4 regions of the Parabacteroides leei genome follow, and region 1 is predicted to be linked to each of the others. Evidence: riboswitches for the same ligand, from Rfam matches in the RefSeq annotation. Region 1 holds a riboswitch; each other region holds the start of a gene.
The links. Region 1 has a riboswitch for cobalamin ahead of M1P97_RS06125 (ABC transporter substrate-binding protein). Riboswitches for the same ligand answer to the same signal wherever they lie in the genome.
Positions count from the first base shown of each region.

Region 2: it holds a riboswitch for cobalamin, as region 1 does, so the genes downstream of both, M1P97_RS05550 (TonB-dependent receptor) here and M1P97_RS06125 (ABC transporter substrate-binding protein) in region 1, are expected to answer to the same signal.
Region 3: it holds a riboswitch for cobalamin, as region 1 does, so the genes downstream of both, M1P97_RS15935 (TonB-dependent receptor plug domain-containing protein) here and M1P97_RS06125 (ABC transporter substrate-binding protein) in region 1, are expected to answer to the same signal.
Region 4: it holds a riboswitch for cobalamin, as region 1 does, so the genes downstream of both, M1P97_RS17355 (porin family protein) here and M1P97_RS06125 (ABC transporter substrate-binding protein) in region 1, are expected to answer to the same signal.

Region 1 covers NZ_JAMBQG010000003.1:108,864-112,057, forward strand. The annotation lists gene M1P97_RS06120 (iron ABC transporter permease) at 1-752, opposite strand, end outside; gene M1P97_RS06125 (ABC transporter substrate-binding protein) at 762-1,922, opposite strand; cobalamin riboswitch at 1,972-2,175, opposite strand; gene M1P97_RS06130 (HsmA family protein) at 2,234-2,638, shown strand; gene M1P97_RS06135 (precorrin-2 C(20)-methyltransferase) at 2,711-3,194, shown strand, end outside.
Region 2 covers NZ_JAMBQG010000002.1:464,394-467,587, forward strand. The annotation lists gene M1P97_RS05545 (O-acetylhomoserine aminocarboxypropyltransferase/cysteine synthase family protein) at 1-1,168, opposite strand, end outside; cobalamin riboswitch at 1,288-1,490, shown strand; gene M1P97_RS05550 (TonB-dependent receptor) at 1,623-3,194, shown strand, end outside.
Region 3 covers NZ_JAMBQG010000011.1:80,799-83,992, reverse strand. The annotation lists gene M1P97_RS15945 (threonine/serine exporter family protein) at 1-1,199, opposite strand, end outside; gene M1P97_RS15940 (hypothetical protein) at 1,341-1,493, opposite strand; cobalamin riboswitch at 1,484-1,683, shown strand; gene M1P97_RS15935 (TonB-dependent receptor plug domain-containing protein) at 1,717-3,194, shown strand, end outside.
Region 4 covers NZ_JAMBQG010000012.1:188,414-191,607, reverse strand. The annotation lists gene M1P97_RS17365 (ATPase) at 1-527, shown strand, start outside; gene murQ (N-acetylmuramic acid 6-phosphate etherase) at 542-1,363, shown strand; cobalamin riboswitch at 1,405-1,603, shown strand; gene M1P97_RS17355 (porin family protein) at 1,871-2,464, shown strand; gene priA (replication restart helicase PriA) at 2,536-3,194, shown strand, end outside.

The sequences.
Region 1 (3,194 bases):
GAGGTGATAACGAGCAGGCGTGCCCGTTTAATATTCAGTCCCAGGTTGCGGGCATACCCATCGCCGAGAAGCATCAGGTTCAATGTCTTTATCAATAGGAACGAAAGAGGGATCAGGATAGCCATAATCGCCACGAAAAGCATCATCTGATTACCGGAGACACGTGAGAAACTTCCCAGTCCCCAGATTACATAAGCACGGATATCTTCTTCCACACTAAAGAATTTCAACACACCGATCACCGCATTTGCTACATAGCCGATCATCACCCCGATAATCAATAGCGTCACATTCCCTTTAACCTTCTGCGAGACATAAACGATCAGTGCCATAACAGACAAGGAACCGACTATGGCCGCAATAGATAAAGCAATCTCCCCCATAAAGCCCAGTTTACTCAACGCCACGCCTCCCAGGCTTCCGCTCAGCAAGACAACGAAGGCAACTCCCATACTTGCACCGGAACTGATACCCAACACAGAAGGTCCCGCCAAAGGGTTACGGAATACGGTTTGCATCTGAAGCCCGCTGAGAGCTAACCCGGCTCCCGCAACTAATGCCGTCAAAGCTTGCGGAAAGCGTGATTTCCAGATAATATTCTGCCAGGTGACCGGTTCGTCGCCATTGCCGCAGATGATATTCCAAACCGAATGGAAGGGAATCGAAACAGATCCCAACACCAGATTCAGAAACAGCAACACGACGATTGAATCAAGGATCAAAAGCATCAGGATAGTGTTAGAATACTTCATCGTCCCCATTTATTTAAGTAAATCATAATAGACAGGCGTGTGATCCGGCAATAAATTCGGGTGGAAGATATGCAATAAATCGCCCAATACAACTTCCGGCTCGGTCGGCATGCTTTCATAAAAAGGTTTCTCCCGCATATTACAATAGATCACTCCCTTTTCCTTGAAAGCACGGAAGTCTGCATAACGGGGATCCTGATCTTTCAGTGATTTATAAGTATATGTTCCCGGATAGCTGTTTACGATACGCCAGTAATCGGCTTCATCGGCCTGGTTATAGACCGTCTCGAAGTCGAGCGTCACACCGCCGGAGCGATCGTCGTCTTTCAAAAAATAATCAGCGCCGGCATCTTTGAAAAGCTGTGCAAGGAAGCTCTTTCCTCCTACTGCATACCAGTTACCACCATGTATTTCGCCACTGAATACAATAGGACGTCTCTGCACTTTACCTTCGGCAGTCAGCTCTTTCAATTCGTTGTAGCGGTTCTCTATAATGGAGAATTTCTCATTGGCTTCCTGCTCTATCCCGAGTAACAGACCGACAAACTTAATCCATTCAGCCTGTCCCAGCGGTGTCATTTCTTTATATCCCAGATGAGGAATCAGAGGGATACCGATATCTTTCATCGTCTCGTATCCGCCACGCTTAAAGGGAGAGATCAGGATCAGGTCCGGATTAATACTCATAATCACCTCATTATCGAAATTACCTTCGATCCCGATCTTCGCCGTCTTTCCTTCCTTCAGCTGATCATTGATAGTCTTATTAAACAGATGGCGCGTACTCGTGATACCGACCACCTTATCCTCCGCTCCCAACTTTATGAAATTGGAGAGCTGCAGGGAAGTCATACAAATGGCACTGCGCACAGGCGTTTCGATCACTGTATAATCGGCAGGAATACCTTCCGGCTTCATCCCACGGGGAACCAACGCAAACAGGAAGTGCGTGCTTTCTTCATTCTGCGGGTCATGTATATCCATCAGAACATAACCGTCGGCATAGGTCAACTGAAAACCTTCGGCATATTCAGGTGTGATCTGAACCATCCTATCCGCCGTAATCGTTTGTTGCGACGATGCATTCTCTTTCTCCTGCTGATTTCCTTTCGATACGCACGATGCAGCCATTAACGCTAACAGGCAGCCACCGAGTAAATAGTTATTCATATTTCTATTTGTTTTTATCCGACACAAACTGTCCAAACCCACGAGGACAATCGTTATGCAAAAAATGGCAGGTCTTCTGACTTACTTCCATCCCGAATGCCTTCCCGATCGCAAAGACCAGTGGCAAAAGGTATTATCAGGATGTTTATAAAGCTTCACAGCAGCGTGGACTGTCCGGGATTTACACCCGGTTCCCTTTTAATCTGTCTCCGTGAACAGGAGTTTTACAGAACCGATTTCGAGCGCAAAAGTAATAAGAAAAACTGAACCTTTCGCATACGGAACTGTTATTTACAGAAAATGACAGCATTATGGTACTCAATCAGGTAGACACTCATTTCTTAATTGCAGCTATTTGCGTAATATCATCGGCATTAGTATTTTATACAATCGGTGTATGGGGCGAACGCATCCAAAAGAAGCTGAAAGCCTGGCATGTAGCTTTCTTTATCGCCGGACTATTCGCCGATGCTATCGGTACCGGCCTGATGGAACAGATTGCGCAAATGACCGGAATACAAGATAATCTCCACACCATCACCGGAATAATAGCGATCTGCCTGATGTTTGTCCATGCGTTATGGGCTTTATGGACCTATCTTAAAGGGTCCCTCAAAGCGAAAGCTCATTTCAACCGTTTCAGTATAGTTGTCTGGTGTATCTGGTTAATCCCTTATTTCATAGGGGGCTATCTGGGAATGTCGCTTCACCCCTGATATTGTTCAGCAGTTTATTTGGAGACTTCCGTTATTTTAAGCACTTTTGCCCTCTGAATAAAACAAGAGCAAATGACACATCCTATCAGCTTCGTTTCATTAGGTCCCGGTGAACCGGAACTTATCACTGTAAAAGGGTTTAAACAACTTCAGCAGGCAGATATAATCTATTGTCCGGCTACCCGGAATAAGCAGGGAGATTCTCTTTCACGTGCGGCTGATATCGTGCGTGCTTTGGAGATAAACGAAGTTGCCATACGATGCTTTATGCTTCCTATGAATAAAGATCGTACAGAGGCCTGGAAAGCCTACGATAGTTTATACAATGAAGCTGTGGCAAACCATGCAATAGGTAAACGGATTGTCATCGTTGCCGAAGGGGATGCCGGTTTCTATTCATCCATACAATACATATACGACAAACTTACAGAGACAGGGATCGCCGTACAACGTATTGCCGGGATTCCGGCTTTCATTGCCGCCGGAGCTTTGGCTGGTTTGCATATCGTCAAACAGGAAGAGCAGATCGTTGTCATTCCCGGCACACCTTCTACCG
Region 2 (3,194 bases), on a different contig from region 1:
TCAATTGACGGTGAGTATGACTTGCCGGGTGAAGCACACAAGTACGGGCGTCTGCTACGTGAGTAACAATAGCTGCCAGCTTCAGGCTATCCATAAACTTGATAGAAACATCACGTCCACCCTTCAGACCGAATGACAACACGCCACATGAACCGTTCGGGAGATATTTCTTTGTCAGGTCATAATACTTATTCCCTTCCAGATCCGGATAGTTCACCCAAGCAACCTTATCGCAGTTCTGCAACCATTTAGCAACAGCTAATGCATTTTTACAATGCTGTGGCATACGTAAATGCAATGTTTCCAGACCCAAATTCAACAGGAATGCATTCTGCGGAGACTGGATAGAACCCAGGTCACGCATCAGCTGGCTGGTTGCTTTCGTGATATAAGCCATTTTGCCGAATGTCTTTGTATAAGTCAGTCCGTGATAAGATTCGTCCGGCTGGCAAAGACCCGGATATTTGTCGGCATGTGCTTCCCAGTCGAAGTTACCGCTGTCGACGATACAGCCACCGACTGCAGTAGCGTGTCCGTCCATGTATTTGGTAGTAGAATGTGTTACGATATCTGCACCCCATTCGAACGGACGGCAGTTGATTGGTGTGGCAAATGTGTTGTCGACAATCAAAGGTACACCATGCTTGTGGGCGATGTGGGCAAACTTTTCGATGTCCAATACCATTACTCCCGGATTGGAGATCGTTTCGCCGAACAATAACTTTGTATTCGGGCGGAAAGCTTTACTGATCTCTTCTTCGCTGGCATCCTGATCGATGAAAGTACATTCGATACCCAGCTTTTTCAGTGTAACGGACAACAAGTTGTATGTACCTCCATAGATACCGGTTGCACTTACAATATGATCGCCGGCTTCGCAAATATTGAAACAGGCAAAGAAGTTAGCAGCTTGTCCCGATGAAGTCAACATGGCTGCAACGCCACCTTCCAACGCAGCAATTTTGGATGCTACGGCATCGTTTGTCGGATTCTGCAGACGAGTATAAAAATAACCACTCTCTTCCAAGTCGAACAATTTAGCCATCTGTTCGCTGGTTTCATACTTGAATGTAGTACTCTGATAGATAGGGAGCACACGCGGTTCTCCCTTTTTCGGTTGCCAGCCACCTTGCACACACAAAGTTGCCGGCTTGAATGAATTGCTCATATTTTTTATGTTTGCTATGTAATTATATTCTGCAGACAAAAGTAAAGAATAGTTCGTTCTATTTACACAAATCTTTGATCAATTATAAAAAATACACTATTGTTTCAAAATAATCGTGTACCTTTGTACCCGATTTTGGTGTCACGCTTCCAATTCCACGGAAAAGTGATGAAAAGGGAATCAGGTGTAAATCCTGAACAGACCCGCTGCTGTAAGCTCCGCCAAAGTCTTTGAGCACGACTCAATCCACTGTTCGCAATGAATGGGAAGGACGCTCAAAGATGGAGTAAGTCAGAAGACCTGCCAAGATAAGAAGTTTAAAGCTTTCGGGAGATAAGGCTAAAAACATATGAGAAAGAACATTCATCTACTTTACCGGAGGTTCTGCCTGTTCATGTGTTCTATTGTTTCTTTCATCGAAAGCATGTAAAAAACAATTAATGAATTTGGTGAAATGAGAGGTTTCATACATGTATTTCTTTTATTGAGTTGTTTGTTTCCAGTAAGTCTGGCGGCACAGAATAAAGTGATTCTATCCGGCGAAGTGAAAGAGAAGGATGGGACACCGCTTCCGTTGGCTACTGTCGCTATAGAAAATACGATTTCGGGAACGTATACAGACGACCGGGGACGTTATTCACTGTCGGTAACCCCCGGCAAACGCACTCTTATAATTACCCTGTTAGGTTACAACACCATAAAGACCGTTGTCGATATCCGTAAAAATATGACAATGAATTTCACGATGGAAGAAAACTCCATAACCCTGAATTCGGTTGAAGTATACGGTAAAACGAAAACCCAACAGGTGAAAGAAAGTGCTTTTGCAGTCAATGCGTTGGATGTTAAACCACAGATCAACACTCTGAAGAATCTGAATGATATGGTGAACCGTACAACCGGTATTAAGATTCGGGAAGAGGGTGGAGTCGGTTCAGACTTCGACTTGTCTATCAATGGATTATCAGGAAATTCCGTTCGTTACTTTATTGATGGGATGCCTTTGGATACAAAAGGAAGCGGTGTCTCGCTGGCAAATCTTCCTGTCAATATCATTGACAGGGTGGAAATATATAAAGGGGTAGTTCCTGCCAGCTTGGGAGCAGATGCTTTGGGGGGGGCTATCAATATTATTACCAGTCAGGAAAAAAAGAATTACCTGGATGTTTCTTATGGTACAGGTTCTTTCCATACGCATAGAACTGACCTGAATGCCCAATTCGTAGAACCGAAGACCGGATTGATCATCAAGCCGACTATCGGAGTCAATTATTCGAAGAACGATTATGAGATGAAAGGCGTTGAGGTATGGGATGAAGATAGCCGTAAATATATTGAAGTCAACCGTAAACGGTTCCATGACGATTATTTTTCCTTGTTGGGCCAATTGGAAGCCGGCTTTGTCGATAAAGCGTGGGCAGATGCTTTCTTTGTTTCCGGGTCTTATTCCAAAATAGATAAAGAAATACAGACAGGGTCTATCCAGACAAAGGTGATCGGTAATGCGGAGCGTCATTCCGATGCATGGAATGTATCAGCCCGTTATCAAAAGCGGTTTGAGAAAATTAATACAAATGCATCGCTTTCCCATACCTGGGACGCATCGCTTACTGTCGATACGGCTTATCGTATCTATGATTGGAACGGAGATTTTACTCCTTCATCCCGTAATGAGCTTAATGGCCGTGGGCGTTCCATACGTCATTACAACCGCCCTATGACTATTTTTCGAGGAGGCGTCGATTATGCGATCAACCGGCATCATTCAGTCAGTTTGAACTATCTGCTTAACCGTACCGGAAATAAACGTCGTGATGATGTCGACGAAACTTTTGAGCCAACCAATGATGTGCTGACCAAGCATATTCTCGGGTTGACTTATAATCAGTCTTTTTTCGACGGAAGATGGGAGAGTACCGTTTTTATTAAAGATTATATCAATGCCACCTCTATCGAACAAAACGATCTTGCCTGGATAACCGGCTCGGAAAATCTCAAAGGACATTTTTCGAAGAGTTATTGGGGA
Region 3 (3,194 bases), on a different contig from region 1:
AGGGCTGAATTGATGCCGTTGAAGAATGCATTCGTCACTTCACCGACTACTCCGTGCAGGTCGATGAATGCCAATAATGACCGGTACATCAAGACCCCGGGGATCATCGGGATGACGGAGGGTATTGTCAGTACGTGGTTGGGTACATGGAACCAATGCACCGCTTTCACTGCGAGGAGGCTCACTACGAAGCTTCCCATAAACGAACCGATCACAGGACCGTAACCCAATTCGAAATTCACAAAGTTGCGTGTACATACGGCAATGATCCCTCCGATTGCTACCACCCATAATAAGCGGCGTTGTATATTAAAGATCATCGAAAATCCCATCGCAGCAATAGCCGCAGCAATTGCATATACATAATACGGGTCGTGAGGAACCATACTTAGTTCACTGAATTTATGGTCGATCGTGATGTCCCCCATCACAAGTACACGCATGGCAAACGCGATACCGAAAGTCATGGCGCCTACCATCATGGCCGTATTCGCCGCACGGGTGATCCCTACCAGCAAATGGTTGTCGAGCATATCGTCCACAAAGTTGATCAGCGGCACTCCCGGTACGATGAACAAGGCACATGCCAGCAACGGATGATAGGGCGTATCGGATAGTCCCGAGAAAGAGGAAACATAGGCCAGGCAGGTGGATACGAAAGCGGCGAGGGCTATGCTCATATAGACATTCAGGCCGGCTTCGACGCAACGGGCACGTACCCTGAAACCGATGAATGCGCAAATGGAAGCAAACAGGAAAGCGATCCAGTCGCATCCAAACAGTTTACAGAATCCTCCGCAGGCAAATCCGGCGCCGATGGCCACTACATAAGGAATATAGTTACGCGGTTTTGCCGCAATTTTCTCCAATTCATTTTCGTATTCGTCCAGTGAGTAATCTTCCTCGATAGCGCGCCATGAAAGATCGCTGATCTGTGAGATTGCGGTCATGTTAATACCGTGTTTCTCACATTTCTGGAATTTGGAGAATGAGTTTCTTTCGTCACTGACATTTACCATGATCATCGTCCACCGGATATCGAGATGTAATTTCTCTTCCGGAATACCCATAAATGCAGCTACTCGTTTCATGTTCCGTTCAATACGGTTCGTGTCGGCAGCACTTTCCATCAATAATTTACCGGTACGAAGCAAGAGATCTAGTTTGCGTCGTAATAACAATACTTCCTTGTCTGTCATCTTTTTGTTTAATTCGGGTCCAATTCGGGCGCGAAGGTACAGCTTTTTTCCGATTATCAAAATGCTATTACTATCGCATGTAAATCGAATTAATATAGCGACTATTTAGAATTAATATTACGGGTAATATTTTTTAACGTATTAAACGGACAGGGAAAGGGTGATTATATAATCAAAATGTAAAAAGGCATATTCTCCCCGGGAAGAGGTAAACAGCAGGTTCGCATCGATACGAATGATATAAAGTTTGCCTGTTCTATCTTCATATTCCGATATATTTCGTATTTTTGCCATCGAATTATGGTGTAACGGTTTGGCTGTCGCTGACCGTTAGTAAAAGGGAATCCGGTGCAAGTCCGGAACTGTACCCGTAGCTGTAAGTTCTATAACCCCGGCAAATCTTGTTGCCACTGACTGAAAAGTTGGGAAGGCGGCCGATCATGGGAGAACGAGTCAGAAAACCTGCCATCATTCGATATGCAATGCCTCGGGTAAGGTATTGATAGACCTGTAATATATGCGAAATTTATACATAATAAGAACTCTATGCCTGTTTGGCGCATGGCTGTATGCGTCTGTGCCGGTAAATGCACAGCAGATAGATACAACGGCTTATCATCAACTGAAGGGGGTGGAGGTGGTGGAGAAGGCGCGTCCGTCCACTACCCGCGAAGCGGCTCCTTTGCAGGTGATGGATCGTGCCGGTATCGAACGGTTGGGGATACAGGACTTGTCGGAAGCGGTAAAACGTTTCTCCGGTGCTACCGTAAAGGATTATGGTGGGATAGGGGGATTGAAGACAGTATCGGTGCGCAGCCTGGGTGCGCAACATACGGCTGTCAGCTATGATGGCGTAACGATAACGGATGCCCAGAGCGGACAGGTCGATATCAGCCGCTTCTCACTGGATAATGTAGAAATGGTTTCACTTTCGATCGGACAGACCGACGATATTTTCCAGACGGCCCGGATGTATGCATCGGCGGGGGCGTTGAGTGTGAAGACTAGTTCTCCGGACTTTACATCTTCTCCTTTCCATTTGAAAGCTCAATTGAAAGTGGGCTCATTCGGTCTCGTGAATCCTTATTTACGTTATGAGCAGAAGTTAGGTAAAAAATGGTATACCTCCTGGCATGGCGATTATTTGCGGGCTGATGGTAATTATCCGTTTACTTTGGTGAACGGTGACTTGGTAGAAAAGAAGAAAAGAAATAATAGTGATATCGAATCCTGGCGTACGGAACTGAATTTTGCAGGTGATCTGGGAAAAGCCGGTACGCTGTCGATGAAAGGATATTATTTTGATTCCCACAGAGGACTGCCCGGGTCTGTAATTCTCTACAATGATTATTCAGGTGAACGCTTGTGGGATAGGAATGCCTTTGCACAAGCTCGTTATGAGAATCGTATAACTGAAAAGTTCGCTTTGCAGGCACAGGCCAAATATAATTACTCATGGATGCGCCATTTGGATGTTGATAATAAGTATGAGTCGGGAAGACAGGATGACCGGTATACACAAAAGGAATATTATCTTTCCGTATCCGGTTTATATTCACTGACAGATTATCTTTCGTTTTCTTTGGCTGAAGATTATTTCATCAATACATTGGATAATACCATTCCGGAATGTCCTTTTCCAAAAAGATATACTTCTTTAACGGCTTTGGCCGCCCAATATAAAGATACAAGATTGACTGCCACAGCCAGTTTATTGGGAACTTATATAACCGAGAAAGTAGAAAGAGGCGACAAACCGTCTGACCGTAAACGATTATCACCGGCAGTCAGTTTATCATGGAGGGTTATGCCTGAATATAATTTCCGTTTACGAGCTTCTTATAAAGATATATTCCGTGTTCCGACTTTTAATGATCTGTATTATCTGCGGATGGGAAATACCAATTTGAAACCGGAGCGTGCAACTCAATATAACCTGGGAATGACCTGGAGTGGTTCGTTGCCTTTTATTAATTATCTGAATGCTTCTGTGGA
Region 4 (3,194 bases), on a different contig from region 1:
GTGGCGATGAGCCGGGGATAGCTTGTATTCTGGGAACCGGTTCGAATTCCTGTTATTACGATGGCAAAGAGATTATAAAGAATGTTTCTCCCCTGGGATTTATTCTGGGAGATGAAGGAAGCGGTGCCGTATTGGGTAAACTATTGATCGGGGATGTATTGAAAGACCTGCTGCCTCCGGCTCTGAAAGAGCAGTTTCTTACACAATATGGCTTGACTCCGGCATCGATTATGGACAAGGTTTACCGGCAACCTTTCCCCAACCGTTTTCTGGCCGGCCTTTCCCCTTTTATACGGGAGCATTTGGATGAACCTGCCATTTGGGAACTGGTCACCCGTAGCTTTCTGGCATTTTTTACCCGGAACGTGAAGCAGTATGATTGTTTTGAATTACCTGTCCACCTGGTCGGTTCAGTTGCATGGTATTATCAGGAAATACTGAAAGATATTGCTTTCGATCTGGGTCTCCGTCTCGGAACGGTTGCGCAAAGTCCGATGGAGGGATTGATTGCGTATCATGGTAAGTAAACTTATATTTAATTATGTCATTTACTAAAATAACAGAACAAGATTCATTATATAATGACCTGGAACATAAATCTGTCCGGGAGTTGTTGGAAGATATAAACACAGAAGACCGGAAGGTCGCATTGGCAGTGCAAAAAACAATCCCCCAGATAGAGAAACTGGTAGATCAGATCGTTCCCCGGATGAAACAGGGAGGGCGTATCTTTTATCTGGGGGCCGGAACAAGCGGTCGGTTGGGAGTGCTCGATGCTTCTGAAATACCTCCAACTTTCGGAATGCCCCCCACTTTGGTGATCGGTCTGATTGCCGGTGGCGATACGGCTCTTCGCAATCCGGTAGAGAATGCGGAAGATGATATGGAGCGTGGTTGGGAGGAATTGCAGGAGCATCAGGTCACAACCAAAGATACGGTGATCGGTATTGCTGCATCCGGTACGACCCCTTATGTGATTGGAGCTTTGCGTAAAGCCCGTGAGCAGGGGATACTGACGGCCTCTATCTCCAGTAATCCGGATTCCCCCATGGCCGCTCAGGCCGATGTGGCGATCGAAATGATTGTCGGTCCGGAATTTGTAACCGGCAGTTCCCGTATGAAGTCCGGTACGGGGCAAAAGATGATTCTGAATATGATTTCAACATCTGTGATGATCCGGTTGGGCCGTGTAAAAGGCAACCGGATGGTAAATATGCAATTGACCAATCAGAAACTGGTCGACCGGGGGACGCGGATGGTGGCAGAGGAACTGGGGCTGAGTTATGGCCAATCGCAGCGGCTCCTTCTGATGTATGGCTCGGTAAAGGCTGCCGTTGATGAATATCGGAAACATAATAATTAATATTTTTCATCAACCGATGGAGAACGAAACGAAAATATCTCTATATTTGCGACGTGCATTGTTCCGGACCTGTATCCGCAGGAAAGGATTAAAAGGGAATCGGGTGTAAATCCCGGACAGTCCCGCTGCTGTAAGCTTCATTATAGATTGGGCAATACCATAAGCCACTGTTCTTTTTTGAATGGGAAGGCGCTCAAACCGGAAGTAAGTCAGAAGACCTGCAAGGCATATTATTTCGACGGCTTCGAGGAAAGGCCGGAAGAGAACAGGAGGTCGGTTAACGTCTCCACTATTCTTACTCCCGTTTCCCGTATAGCTGTCTGAACGTTTTTGTTTTTAATTATTTTGCCATAATAATTAGGAAAAGAGGCATGGATCGGTTTATGGGATGAGCTCCGTAACCGGTGCATGCTTTCCTTTTTATGAATGAACAGGATGATAGGAATACTTGTTTATTATAGGAAAAGTGCGTTTATTTGTAAACATAATTAATTAACAACAGGCAATATGAAGAAGGTTACAGGTTTAGTTTTGGTTATTTTGATGATGTTTATAGCCCTACCGGCTAAGTCCCAACTGAAGTTTGGATTAAAAGGGGGAGTAAACATATCGTCCGTTCATCTGAATTCCGATATACTGAAGGCGGATAATGTGACAGGGTTCCAGATCGGTCCGATGATCGAGACAACACTCCCACTGGTCGGAATCGGACTGGATGCGGCGATCCTTTATTCTCAGAAAGGATTGGAGTTGAAAGCGAAAGGCTCTGAAAATACCAGTATAAAAACGGATTATCTCGATGTACCGGTCAATTTGAAATGGAAATTCGGTATTCCCCTTGTTAAAGCTTATCTGTCGGCCGGACCCTATATCGGTTTCCGTGTCGGAGGAGATAAAATCTGGAATGTTTTAGGCGAACAGATGAAAGCAAAGAATTTCAGTGCAGGACTTAACTTCGGTGTAGGGGCTGAATTGATAAGCCATTTACAGGTAGGGATAAATTACGGATTGGGATTGACTGACAATTACAGTGCCGACAAACTCGATTTGGGAGGTGCTAAAAACCGTGGATGGTCTATCACAGCCGCAGTTCTGTTTTGATGACAGATAGAAAAGATATGCAGGGCCGGACTTTAACAGTCCGGCCTTTTTTGTTACTTTTGACCTCGTAAATGAAATACGCAGATGTCATATTGCCTCTTCCGTTAGAGAATAGCTATACCTATAGTATTCCTTCCGATCTGGAGACAGCCGTCATTCCCGGTTGCCGGGTGATCGTCCATTTCGGTAAGAAGCGCTATTATACGGCGATTGTAATGGATGTGCATGAACGCAGGCCTGATACGGATTTTGAAACGAAAGAAATTTATGCCTTGTTGGATGCGACTCCCGTATTGCGCCGTCCGCAACTCCGTTTCTGGAAATGGATCTCATCCTACTATATGTGTAAGCTGGGGGATGTTTATAAAGCCGCCTTGCCTTCCGGCTTGAAGCTGGAAAGTGAAACGGCCGTCACCTATAATCCCGACTTTGAGGCAGATGGTCCTTTGAGGCCGAATGAACAGTCGGTACTGGATGCTTTTACCGGTGTCCTGAAACTGACCGTGTCGGAACTGGAGAAAAAGACAGGGCTTCGTAATGTGGTTCCCGTAGTTGCTTCCCTGATGGCCCGTGGAGCGGTAGTAGTGAGTGAGGAAATGAAACGGGGATTTGTCCCGAAGATGCAAACCTTCATTCGCTTATCGGAAGAATATGCCACGGAAGAACAGTTACAGGCTGTATTTGCCGATTTTAAGCGGGCGAAGAAACAGGAGCTTATGTTAGTTTGCTA